Regions from separate parts of the Brachybacterium avium genome, predicted to be linked through region 2. Evidence: riboswitches for the same ligand, from Rfam matches in the RefSeq annotation. Region 2 holds a riboswitch; each other region holds the start of a gene.

The links. A riboswitch is a leader RNA that binds a small molecule or an ion and turns the genes downstream of it on or off. The one in region 2 is predicted to bind thiamine pyrophosphate.
Region 1: linked by a shared signal. The riboswitch ahead of CFK39_RS09070 (3-oxoacyl-ACP reductase) and the one ahead of CFK39_RS06140 (bifunctional hydroxymethylpyrimidine kinase/phosphomethylpyrimidine kinase) in region 2 are both predicted to bind thiamine pyrophosphate.
Region 3: linked by a shared signal. The riboswitch ahead of CFK39_RS13845 (ECF transporter S component) and the one ahead of CFK39_RS06140 (bifunctional hydroxymethylpyrimidine kinase/phosphomethylpyrimidine kinase) in region 2 are both predicted to bind thiamine pyrophosphate.

The regions. Positions count from the first base shown of each region.
Region 1 covers NZ_CP022316.1:2,006,033-2,009,297, reverse strand. Annotated here, with positions in the region: partial or broken gene CFK39_RS09075 (LLM class flavin-dependent oxidoreductase) at 1-868, opposite strand, end outside; gene CFK39_RS09070 (3-oxoacyl-ACP reductase) at 868-1,671, opposite strand; TPP riboswitch at 1,947-2,038, opposite strand; TPP riboswitch at 2,229-2,332, shown strand; gene thiO (glycine oxidase ThiO) at 2,325-3,265, shown strand, end outside.
Region 2 covers NZ_CP022316.1:1,342,395-1,345,659, reverse strand. Annotated here, with positions in the region: gene CFK39_RS06140 (bifunctional hydroxymethylpyrimidine kinase/phosphomethylpyrimidine kinase) at 1-1,555, opposite strand, end outside; TPP riboswitch at 1,546-1,638, opposite strand; gene CFK39_RS06135 (exonuclease SbcCD subunit D) at 1,728-2,891, shown strand; gene CFK39_RS06130 (AAA family ATPase) at 2,888-3,265, shown strand, end outside.
Region 3 covers NZ_CP022316.1:3,094,793-3,098,057, forward strand. Annotated here, with positions in the region: gene CFK39_RS13840 (ATP-binding cassette domain-containing protein) at 1-680, opposite strand, end outside; gene CFK39_RS13845 (ECF transporter S component) at 817-1,398, opposite strand; TPP riboswitch at 1,442-1,547, opposite strand; gene CFK39_RS13850 (hypothetical protein) at 1,539-2,135, opposite strand; gene CFK39_RS13855 (M13 family metallopeptidase) at 2,132-3,265, opposite strand, start outside.

The DNA of each region.
Region 1 (3,265 bases), 660 kb from region 2:
TCCGCCTGCATGCGCCGGACCTCCTCCTCGGTCGAGCCGACGTAGGTGACCAGTCCCGGCACCACCGCGAGCAGGTCCGGATCACGGCCCAGCGCCGTGGCGCGGGCACGGAGGTCCGTGCGGTAGGCGTGCGCGGATTCGCGGTCCCAGGCCACCGCGTAGATCCCCTCGGCCCAGCGGGCGGCGAGGTCGCGTCCCGGCTCCGAGGCTCCGGCCTGGAACAGCACCGGGCGTCCCTGCGGCGGCGTCGGCACATTCAGCGGGCCGTCGACTGCGAAGGAGTCACCAAGGTGATCCAGCGGACGGAGCAGGGAGGAGTCGGCGTACACACCCTCGGGTCGGCAAGGATGCTCTCGCGCGGCCACGAGTCCCACAGGCCATGGAGGACCTGGATGAACTCCTCCGCCGTGCCGTACCGCTCCTCGTGGGCGGGCAGCGCGGCCATGCTGTGGTTGCGGGCCTCCGCATCGGTCATCGAGGTGACCACGTTGATCCCGGCCCGGCCGTGGGAGATGTGATCCAGGCTCGCGAGCAGCCGAGCCGCATGGAACGGATCCCAGAAGGTGCTTGAGACCGTGGTGACCAGGCCGATCCGTTCGGTGGCGCGGGCCATCGCCGTGAGCACCGTGATCGGTTCCAGGAACCAGCTGGGCCCGCGCTCGGCGCCGGTGGGCGCGATCGACTGGCCGTCTGCGAGGAAGATCGCGTCGAGCCGGCCGCGCTCGGCGATCTGGGCGAGCTCTTCCCAGTAGGTGATGTCGCCCAGGCGGGACACTGCGGAGCCGGGCGCGCGCCAGGCGGCGCCGTGGTGGCCGACCGCGTGCGCGAACAGGTTCAGCCGCACGTGGCGGGTAGCAGTCGCGGCCATCAGTCCTTCACCAGCCCGCCGTCGACGACCAGGTTCTGGCCGGTGATCGCCCGCGACCACGGCGAGGCGAAGAACAGCACGGCATCGGCGAACTCGGCGGGTGTGGTCACCGACTGCAGCGGGGTGCTCTCGGCGATCGCGTCGAAGACGGCCTCGGGCGTCGCGGAGCTCGCGTCGGTGGTGCGCAGCAGGCCGCCGCTGACCATGTTCACCGTGATGCCGCGCGGGCCGAGATCGGCGGAGAAGGTGCGGGTCAGCGACAGCAGCGCCGCCTTGGCCGCGGTGTAGTCGTGGTAGGGCACCACCGGATGCTGGAAGAGGTTGGTCCCGACGTTGATGACGCGGCCCGAACCCGCCCGGTCGAAGCCCGGCAGCGCTGCCTGGATCGTGTTCAGCGCCCCCTGCACGGCGCTTGCGAACTGGGCCGAGAAGGCGTCGTAGTCGATCGCGTCCGCCTTCGCCCTCGCGTCCCCGTTGAACGAGAAGCCGCTGAGCGCATTGTTCACAACGGTGCTGACGGGCGCGCCGAACTCGGCCTGCGCCGCCTCGAACAGTGCCTCCACCTCGCCGCGGTCCCTGACGTCGGCGCGCACCGCGACCGCTCGGCCGGGATGGCGGGCCGCGAGCTCCCGTGCGGCGTCGCCGCTGGTGAGGTGGTTGATGACGACGCGGGCCCCCTCACTCAGCAGGGCTTCGGTGATCGCGCGGCCGAGGCCGCGGGCGCCTCCGGTGACCAGGACCACCTGGTCGGCGAGGGCGGGGATGCTCCGGGACTGCGCGGGCGCAGCGGAAGAGGAGGTCATGAGTGGTTCGTCCTTTCGAAGACGGGATGCGAGCCCCCGGGATGGCGGAAGGACCGGCATCCGGGCAGGGGCGGGAGAACGCTCCACAGGTGGAGGAGCGGGACGACGGGGGTCGGCTCTGATCCCGTTCTCGCGGACGGCAGGCGCAGGCCCTTCAGGCCCGGGCCGGACGGTGTCATCACTGCCTGCGATGCCCGTACATCGTGCGCTGCTGGCCGGGGTGTCACGGCAGCCGGCGCCGCATACGGCGCCACTGCAGGTGAGACCAGTGCACAGCAGCTCATCGACGACATTCCTCCGCGAGTACGAACTCGATCAGGTTCACCGGGTGTGTTCTCAGCCCTGTCGGGCACCCCGTGTCGGTCGTCGACTATACCCATGGCCCCGCCCGTGCGGCGGTTCGTCCCGTGCGGGAGCTGCGGCGACCGTGCGGAAGGAGGGCACCCGTCCCAGTGGACGGTGCGCTGCTGGGCCGGGCCGACCCGGGACGGAAGACCGTCGGCCGATCCGCCGGGATGGACCCTCGCCGCCGCCCGCCCGCCGCTGCGGGTAGGGTGGCCTGGTTCCGTGGGAGCCCGTTCGTCGGGCTGAGAGGGCCTCGTGCCGACCACCAGCACTGGATGCGGATAATGCCGCCGTCAGGAGGACCGCTCATGCAGCACGTCGCCGTCGTCGGCGCCGGGATCATCGGACTGCTCACCGCCTTGGAGCTGAGACGCCGCGGTCACCGGGTCGAGATCCGTTCCACCGGCGTGGCCGAACAGGCCACCCACGCAGCGGCCGGGATGCTGGCTCCCACCAGTGAGGTCCAGTTCGGCCAGCACTCGCTGAGGCCCTTGATGAGGAAGGCCGCGAGCCACCACCGCGCGCTGGCCGCCGAGCTCGCCCTGCGCACCGAGGAGCCGCTGGGCTACCGCGACACCCCCACCCTCGTCGTCGGCCGCGACCGGTCCGACCTCGAGGCCCTGCGTCTTCTCGCACAGGAGCAGTGCGCGGAGGGTGCCGAGGTCGAGGAGCTCACGTCCGCGCAGCTGCGCGGTCGCGCTCCGACGCTGGCCCGGCACGTGGCCGGGGCGATGCTCGTCGCCCGCGACCACCAGGTGGACCCCCGCACCCTGGTCGCCGCCGTCGTCGACGCATTGGCCGGCCCGGGGCGTCCCGGCGACGGGCCGCCCGTCTCCCTCACCATCGGCAGCCGCGTCGCCTCCACCGAGGAGATCGACGCCGACCGGATCATTCTCGCGGCCGGCCTCGGCACCACCGAGATCGACGGACCGCACCGGGTGCTCGACCTGTCGCTGCGCCCGGTCCACGGTGACATCCTGCGCCTGCACGTCCCCGCCTCCGCCCTGCTGCCCGAGGAGGACAACCTGCTGGACCACACGGTCCGAGCCCTGGTCCGCGGGCGTCCCCTCTACCTGGTGCCGCGCGGCGGCGGCCTCGTGCTCGGGGCCACCAGCCGGGAGGACGACATGGTCGGCGCGTCGGCCGGCGCGGTGCTGACCCTGCTGCAGGACGCGGCCGAGGTCCTCCCCTCCGTCCGCGACACCGAACTGCGTGAAGTGATCGCTCGCGCCCGCCCCGGCACCCCGGA
Region 2 (3,265 bases):
GGGCGGGGGTGGCCGCAGCGACCTCCCGCTCGACCTCGCCCAGCGCCCCCTGCACGCCCTCGACGAACCCGGGATCGCGATAGGTCTCCAACCAGGCGGCGTACGGATGGCCCGGCGCGATCTCGGCCAGATCACCGCCCACCTGCGCGTAGAGCCAGAAGCACGGCAGCACCGCGGCGGCCGTCACCGGGGCGGCGGAGCCGAGCGCATGGGCGAGCAGGAAGTCGGTGTACGCGCTGGTCACCGGGCTGATGGCGGTGCCATCCTCGGCCGGTTCCGCGGAGAGCCACGAACGATGCAGCTCCGCCTCGACCGTCAGACAGGTCCGGGGGGACTCCGCCCAGAACGTGCGGCCCGAGGCGGTGGTGGACGCCTCCGCGAGGGCGGCCAGGGCGCGGGAGTAGCGGGCGAGGTAGAGCGCATCCTGGGCGAGATAGAACTCGAAGGCCGGGCCGGTCAGGCTCCCCTCCACCAGCGCCCGGACGAATCCGGAGCCCGCCACCTGCGCAGCCAGGGAGGAGCCGGCGGCCCAGAGCGCGGCGGTCCACGGGCCGGCGGGGGCGACGACCGGGAGCACCGGGGCGGTCCCGGCCTCCGTCCCGGCAGCTCCCGCGCAGGCATCGATCAGGTCCTCGGGCGTCTCGAGCCGGGCGGGGACCTCGCCCACCCGCAGCCAGGGCGCGGCGGAACCGGCCGCTGCCAGCCGTCGGCCCTGGTGGGCGTGGTCAACGGGGCCGTGCCCCGTCCCGACGTGCAGCGCCCCGCCGTGCACGATCGCCTCATGCAGCCACTGGGTCGCCCAGGCCAGGGCCGCGGCGGGGCTGTGACCGGCCCCGAGGCGGGTGGCGAGGGCGGAGGCGAGGGAGCAGCCGGTGCCGTGCGTGCTCGTGGTCTCCACCCGGGCCGAGCTCGCCCGGTGCTGCGCGCCGTCGGCCTCCACCCAGGTGTTGCTCACCTCGCGGTCCTCGAGGTGACCCGTCTTGACGACGACGGCGACCCCGGTCTCCGCCGCCCAGCGGCCGGCCTGCGCGAGCGCCTCCCCTTCGCTCCTCGCGCGCGGCGCACCGGTGAGCACCGCGAGCTCGTCGATGTTGGGGGTGACCACGCTCGCGCGACGGCAGAAGCGGATCATCGCCTGCTCGGCCGCGGGTTCCAGGAGGCGATGCCCGCTGGTGGCGACCATCACCGGGTCCACCACGAGCACCCGCGGTGGGTGCGCGTCGAGCCAGGCCGCGACCGTCTCGATGACCTCGACGGTGCCGAGCATGCCGGTCTTGACGGCCTCGAGGGTGACGTCATCGCTGACCGCGGCCAGTTGGGCGGCGAGGAACTCGGCCGGCGGCACATGGATGTCGCGCACGCCGTGGGTGTTCTGGGCGACCACCGCGGTGACGACGGCCATGCCGAACCCGCCCGCGGCGGTGATCGACTTGAGATCCGCGGCGGTGCCGGCGCCGCCGGTGGGGTCCGTCCCCGCGATCGAGACCACGCGCGGCACCGTCGGCCGGACGGGGAGGAGGGCAGAGGGGGACTGGGTGCAAGGATCCGAACTCATGCGGACATCCCTTCGCTAGTACGAACTAGATCAGGTTCCACGGGTGTCATCTCAGCGCGTCTCACGCACCCCGTGTCCGCCGACCACCCTAGAGCACGAGCTCGCAGCGGGGCCCGCCGTCCACGACGGTGAGACGTCACCGGCTGTCGGCCCCCGCTCGTAGGCTCAGGGCATGAAGATCCTGCACACCTCGGACTGGCACCTGGGCCGCACCCTGCACAAGGTCGACCTGCATGCCCACCAGGCCGCCTTCCTCGACTGGCTGGTCGCGCTGGTCGAGACCGAGCGGGTCGACGTGGTCGTCATCCCCGGCGACGTCTACGACCGCGCCGTGCCCGCCGTGTCCAGCGTGACCCTGCTGGACAGCGCCCTGGCGCGCCTGGCCGACACCGGCGCCACCGTGGTGCTGACCTCCGGGAACCATGACTCCCCGGAGCGGCTCGGCTTCGGCCGTTCCCTGATGCGCGCCGGCATCCACCTGCTCACCGACGTTCCCGGCATCGAACACCCCGTCTCCGTGGCCGATGAGCACGGCGAGGTGCTCTTCTTCGGCCTGCCCTACCTCGAACCCGACCGGGCCCGCACCGAGCTGGTCGCGGAGGGGGAGCCGCCGCTGGCTCGCAGCCACGAGGCCGTCACCCGCGCCGCGCTGGAGCGTGTGCATGAGCGCGCCGCCGCGCATCCGGGAGCGCGCACCGTCGTCCTCGCCCACACCTTCGTCACCGGCGGCGATGCCAGCGACTCCGAGCGGGACCTCTCCGTCGGCGGCGTCGACTCGGTGCCCGCCGGTGTGCTGGGAGGCCTCGACTACCTGGCGCTGGGCCACCTGCACGGCTGCCAGGACCTCACCCGCCTCGTCGGCGCCCCCGCCTGGTACTCCGGCTCGCCGCTGGCCTTCTCCTTCTCCGAGAAGAACCACCGCAAGTCGGTGCTGCTGGTCGAGCTCGGCGCCCCCGGGACCGCGGCAGAGGTCCGACGGATCCACACCCCGGTGCCGCGCCCGCTCACCGAGCTGCGCGGCTCCCTCGAGGAGATCCTCGCCCGCGCCCCCGAGCACGGCGGCGACTGGATCAAGGCCGTCGTCACCGACCCGGCCCGCCCCGCCCACCTGCAGGAACAGCTGCGCGAGGCCTTCCCGCAACTGCTGCTGACCGAATACGCGCCCGAGGGGCGGGAGGCGAGAGCGGGCACCCCGGTGGTGCGGCGGGAGCAGAATCCGTTGGACGTGATGGACGACTTCCTCGCCCACGTCACCGGCGCGGCTCCCACCGCCGCCGAGCACGAGGTCCTGGACCGCGCCTATACCGCGGTGCGCCGCCAGCAGGAGGCCTCGTGAAGCTTCACCACCTGCGCCTGACCGGGATCGGCCCCTTCGCCGGCACCGTGCAGATCGACCTCGCCGCTCTCGGCGCGAGCGGCATGTTCCTGCTCGAGGGCCCCACCGGCTCCGGCAAGTCCACGATCCTCGATGCCATCGTCTACGCCCTGTACGGGCAGGTCGCCGGCAGCGTCAGCAGCGGCGACCGGATCCGTTCGCAGTTCGCGCCGCCCACCGAGGCGAGCGTGGTGGACCTGGTGTTCGAGACCGCCTCCGGCATCTTCCGGGTGCGCCGCCAACCCGAGTTCCACCGCCCCAAACTGCGTGGCACCGGCACCACGAAGGAGCAGGCCAAGGCCGTGCTCTGGCGGATCGGCTCCCCGCAGCTGATC
Region 3 (3,265 bases), 1.7 Mb from region 2:
CCGCGCAGCGAGGCGACGATCGGCCCCGCCCCGACTGATCGCGTCGCGGCCGGTCGCGCCGCGCTCTTCTCCTCGGGGACCAGCACCCCGATCTCCTGCAGCAGCGCCCGCTGCTCGCGCAGCACCTCGCCCGGTGCCCCGTCGGCGAGGATCTGCGCCTGCTCGCCGAGCACCACCAACCGGTCCACGTGAGCCAGCCAGGGCCCCAGCCGGTGCTCGGCGATGACCAGACCGGCACCGTCGGCGGCCACGAGGATCGCCTCGCGGACACGGTCCGCGGTGTCGGGGTCGAGCATGCTGGTGGGCTCGTCCAGCAGCAGCAGCTCGGGGTCGAGGGCGAGGCCGCCGGCCAGTGCGATGCGCTGCTGCTGCCCGCCGGAGACCTCGAGCGGACCCCGCTGGGGATCCAGCCCCACCTGTGCGGCCGCGAGGGCTGCGGCGACGCGCTCACGGATCTCCGTGCGGTCCAGGGCGGCGTTCTCGGGCCCGAAGGCGATGTCGCGGAAGGCCGTCGCCGCGACCACGGCATGCGCGGGATTCTGCAGCAGCAGCCCGGCCTCCCCGGGCCGGGTCGGTGGAGGCAGCAGGCCGGTGCCCTCGCCGGATTCCTCGTCGAGGAGCCCGGCGAGGGCCCGCAGCACGGTCGACTTCCCGCTGCCGCTGGCACCCGCCAGCAGCACCCGCTGCCCGGCCGGGATCGTGAGGTCCAGCGAGGCGATCGTGGGCCGGGAGCGGGTCAGCGGTCGCCAGGTCAGACCGGTCAGCTGTCGACCGGTCGTGGCAGGGGCGCGGGGAGGGGTGATCGGGGCCGCCTGCTCAGGCCTCGGCGACCCGGGCGTGCTCCCGGCCGGCGGCGAGGGAGTCCACCGCGCCGGTGGAGACCAGCGCCCGTGCGGCCGCCCAGCCGAGCACGCCGCACAGCAGCACCCCGGAGACCAGGAAGCAGGCGAGCATCGCGCCGGAGAAGGCCCAGCTCATCTCCTGGTAGTACGCGACCTTCTCCCATCCCCACTCCAGCAGCGCGGCGAGGACGCCGCCCAGCACGGCGACCGGCAGGCCGAAGCGCCGGTAGCGGGTCAGCAGGAACGCGAGTTCGACGCCGCCGCCCTGCATCAGGCCGGAGATCGCGGTGCCCCAGCCCCACTGGCTGCCCAGCAGCATCGACAGCACGGCGGCGAGCAGCCCGGCCAGCAGGGCGGCACCGGGCTTGCGCACGATGAGCCCCGCGAGCATCGCCGGCAGGAACCAGATCCCGGCCAGCAGTCCCTCGGCGGGCTTGAACGTCGCGGTCAGCGGTCCGATCAGCGTGTACAGCTGGCCGTAGCCCAGGTACGCGACGCCGAAGGCGGCGCCGATCAGAACGGTGACCAGCAGGTCCACGGTACGGAAACGAGTCATCACTTCTCCTTCCCTCTGGAAGGGGCGCGGGCGCCGGCGGCGCTCCACGGATATCCCGACTCCCTACGCCGGTGTGAGCCGGATCAGGTTCGAGGGTCTGCGCGGGCTGCGCACTCTCAGCACCTCGCGGTGCTCCCCTGTCAGTGGATGACGAGGGGGAAGTCTACCCGTTCAGCGCCGGGAACGGATCGCCTGGTCGACCGCGGTGGCCGTGGCGTGCGGGTCCTCGGGGAGAGGATGTAGTGGGTGGAGCCGCGGCCGATGATCTCGACCATCGTCCCCGGCCGGGTGACCAGCATCCGGTAGGGCTGTTGGATCTGGTCGAGGGTGAAGATCTTCCGCGACCCGACAGGGGTGAGCTCCGCGGGCTGCGGAGTCGATGCGCGGCTGCGACGCCATCCGTAGCCGCCGAGGGCCACGCCCACCTGCGAGCGCGGCAGCTCGCGCAGCTGCACGGTGCGGAAATCCTCCAGCGGCCAGGGCTTGCGAGGCAGGAACCCTCCCAAGCTGACCGTCAGCCCGTGCCCGTCCACGATGAAGCGGGTCCGCTGCCCCATCCACGTCCACACCGCCAGGCCCAGGAACAGCACTGCCACCAGCAGCATGCCCAGCGATGTGGAGCGCTGCGCCATGAGCAGCGCGAGCACGGCGCCGGCCACCAGAGTGATCGCGATGCGGGTCCAGCCGATGGACGAGGGCCGCGTGCGACCCACGTAGAACGGCGCCTCCGGCCTCACCAGATGCTCACCCGCTCCTCGGGTGCGCGGTACATCGCATCACCCTCATGGACTTCGAAGGCGGTGTGGAACTCCTCCAGGTGGCTCGCGACCGTGTTGCAGCGGAACTCCATCGGGGCGTGGGGGTCCACGGCCAGGCGGCGGATCGCCTCCTGGGTGCGGTGGCGGCCGCGCCACACCGTCGCCCACGACCAGAACACCCGCTGCAGGCCGGTGAAGCCGTCGATCTCGGCCTCGACCTCGGCGGCGTCGTGGCTGGCCAGGTAGGCCTTCACCCCGATGGACAGTCCGCCCAGGTCGCCGATGTTCTCGCCGATGGTCAGGGCGCCGTTGACGCGATGGGAGTCGTCGAGGTCCCGGGGTGAGAGGGCCGAGTACTGGGTGATGAGCTGCGCGGCGCGGGTGTCGAAGGCCTCGCGGTCCTCGGGTGTCCACCAGGAGACCAGGTTGCCCTCGCCGTCGTACTTCGAGCCCTGATCGTCGAAGCCGTGGCCCACCTCGTGGCCGATGACCGCACCGATCCCGCCGAAGTTCACGGCGTCCTCGGCTTCGGCATCGAAAAACGGGGGCTGCAGGATCGCGGCGGGGAAGACGATCTCGTTCGCGCCCGGGTTGTAGTAGGCGTTGACCGTCTGCGGGGTCATGTGCCACTCGGTCTCGTCGATCGGCCCTCCCACTTTGGAGAACTCGAACGCGGCCTCGAAGCAGCGGGAGGCCCGGGCGCTGGCGACCAGGTCACCGGGCACGAGCTCGAGGCCGTCGTACTCGCGCCACTGCTCGGGGTAACCGATCTTCGGGGTGAACCGCTCGAGCTTGGCGAGGGCCTTCTGCCGGGTGGCCGGGGTCATCCACGGCAGGCTCCGGATGGAGTCGCGGTAGGCGTCCATCAGCGCGTCGACCAGCTCGGTCATGCGCTCCTTGTGCGCGGCCGGGAAGTGGCGGGCGACATATTCACGGCCCACCGCGAAGCCGACGACACCCTCGACGAAGGCGACACCGCGCTTCCACCGCTCCCGCAGCTCCTCGGCTCCCGAGAGGATCTTCCCGGAGAAGGCGAAGTCCTCCTCGACCAGGACGGCGGGACCGTACGGCGCGTAGGCGGACACGGCATGCACGGCCAGCCAGCTGCG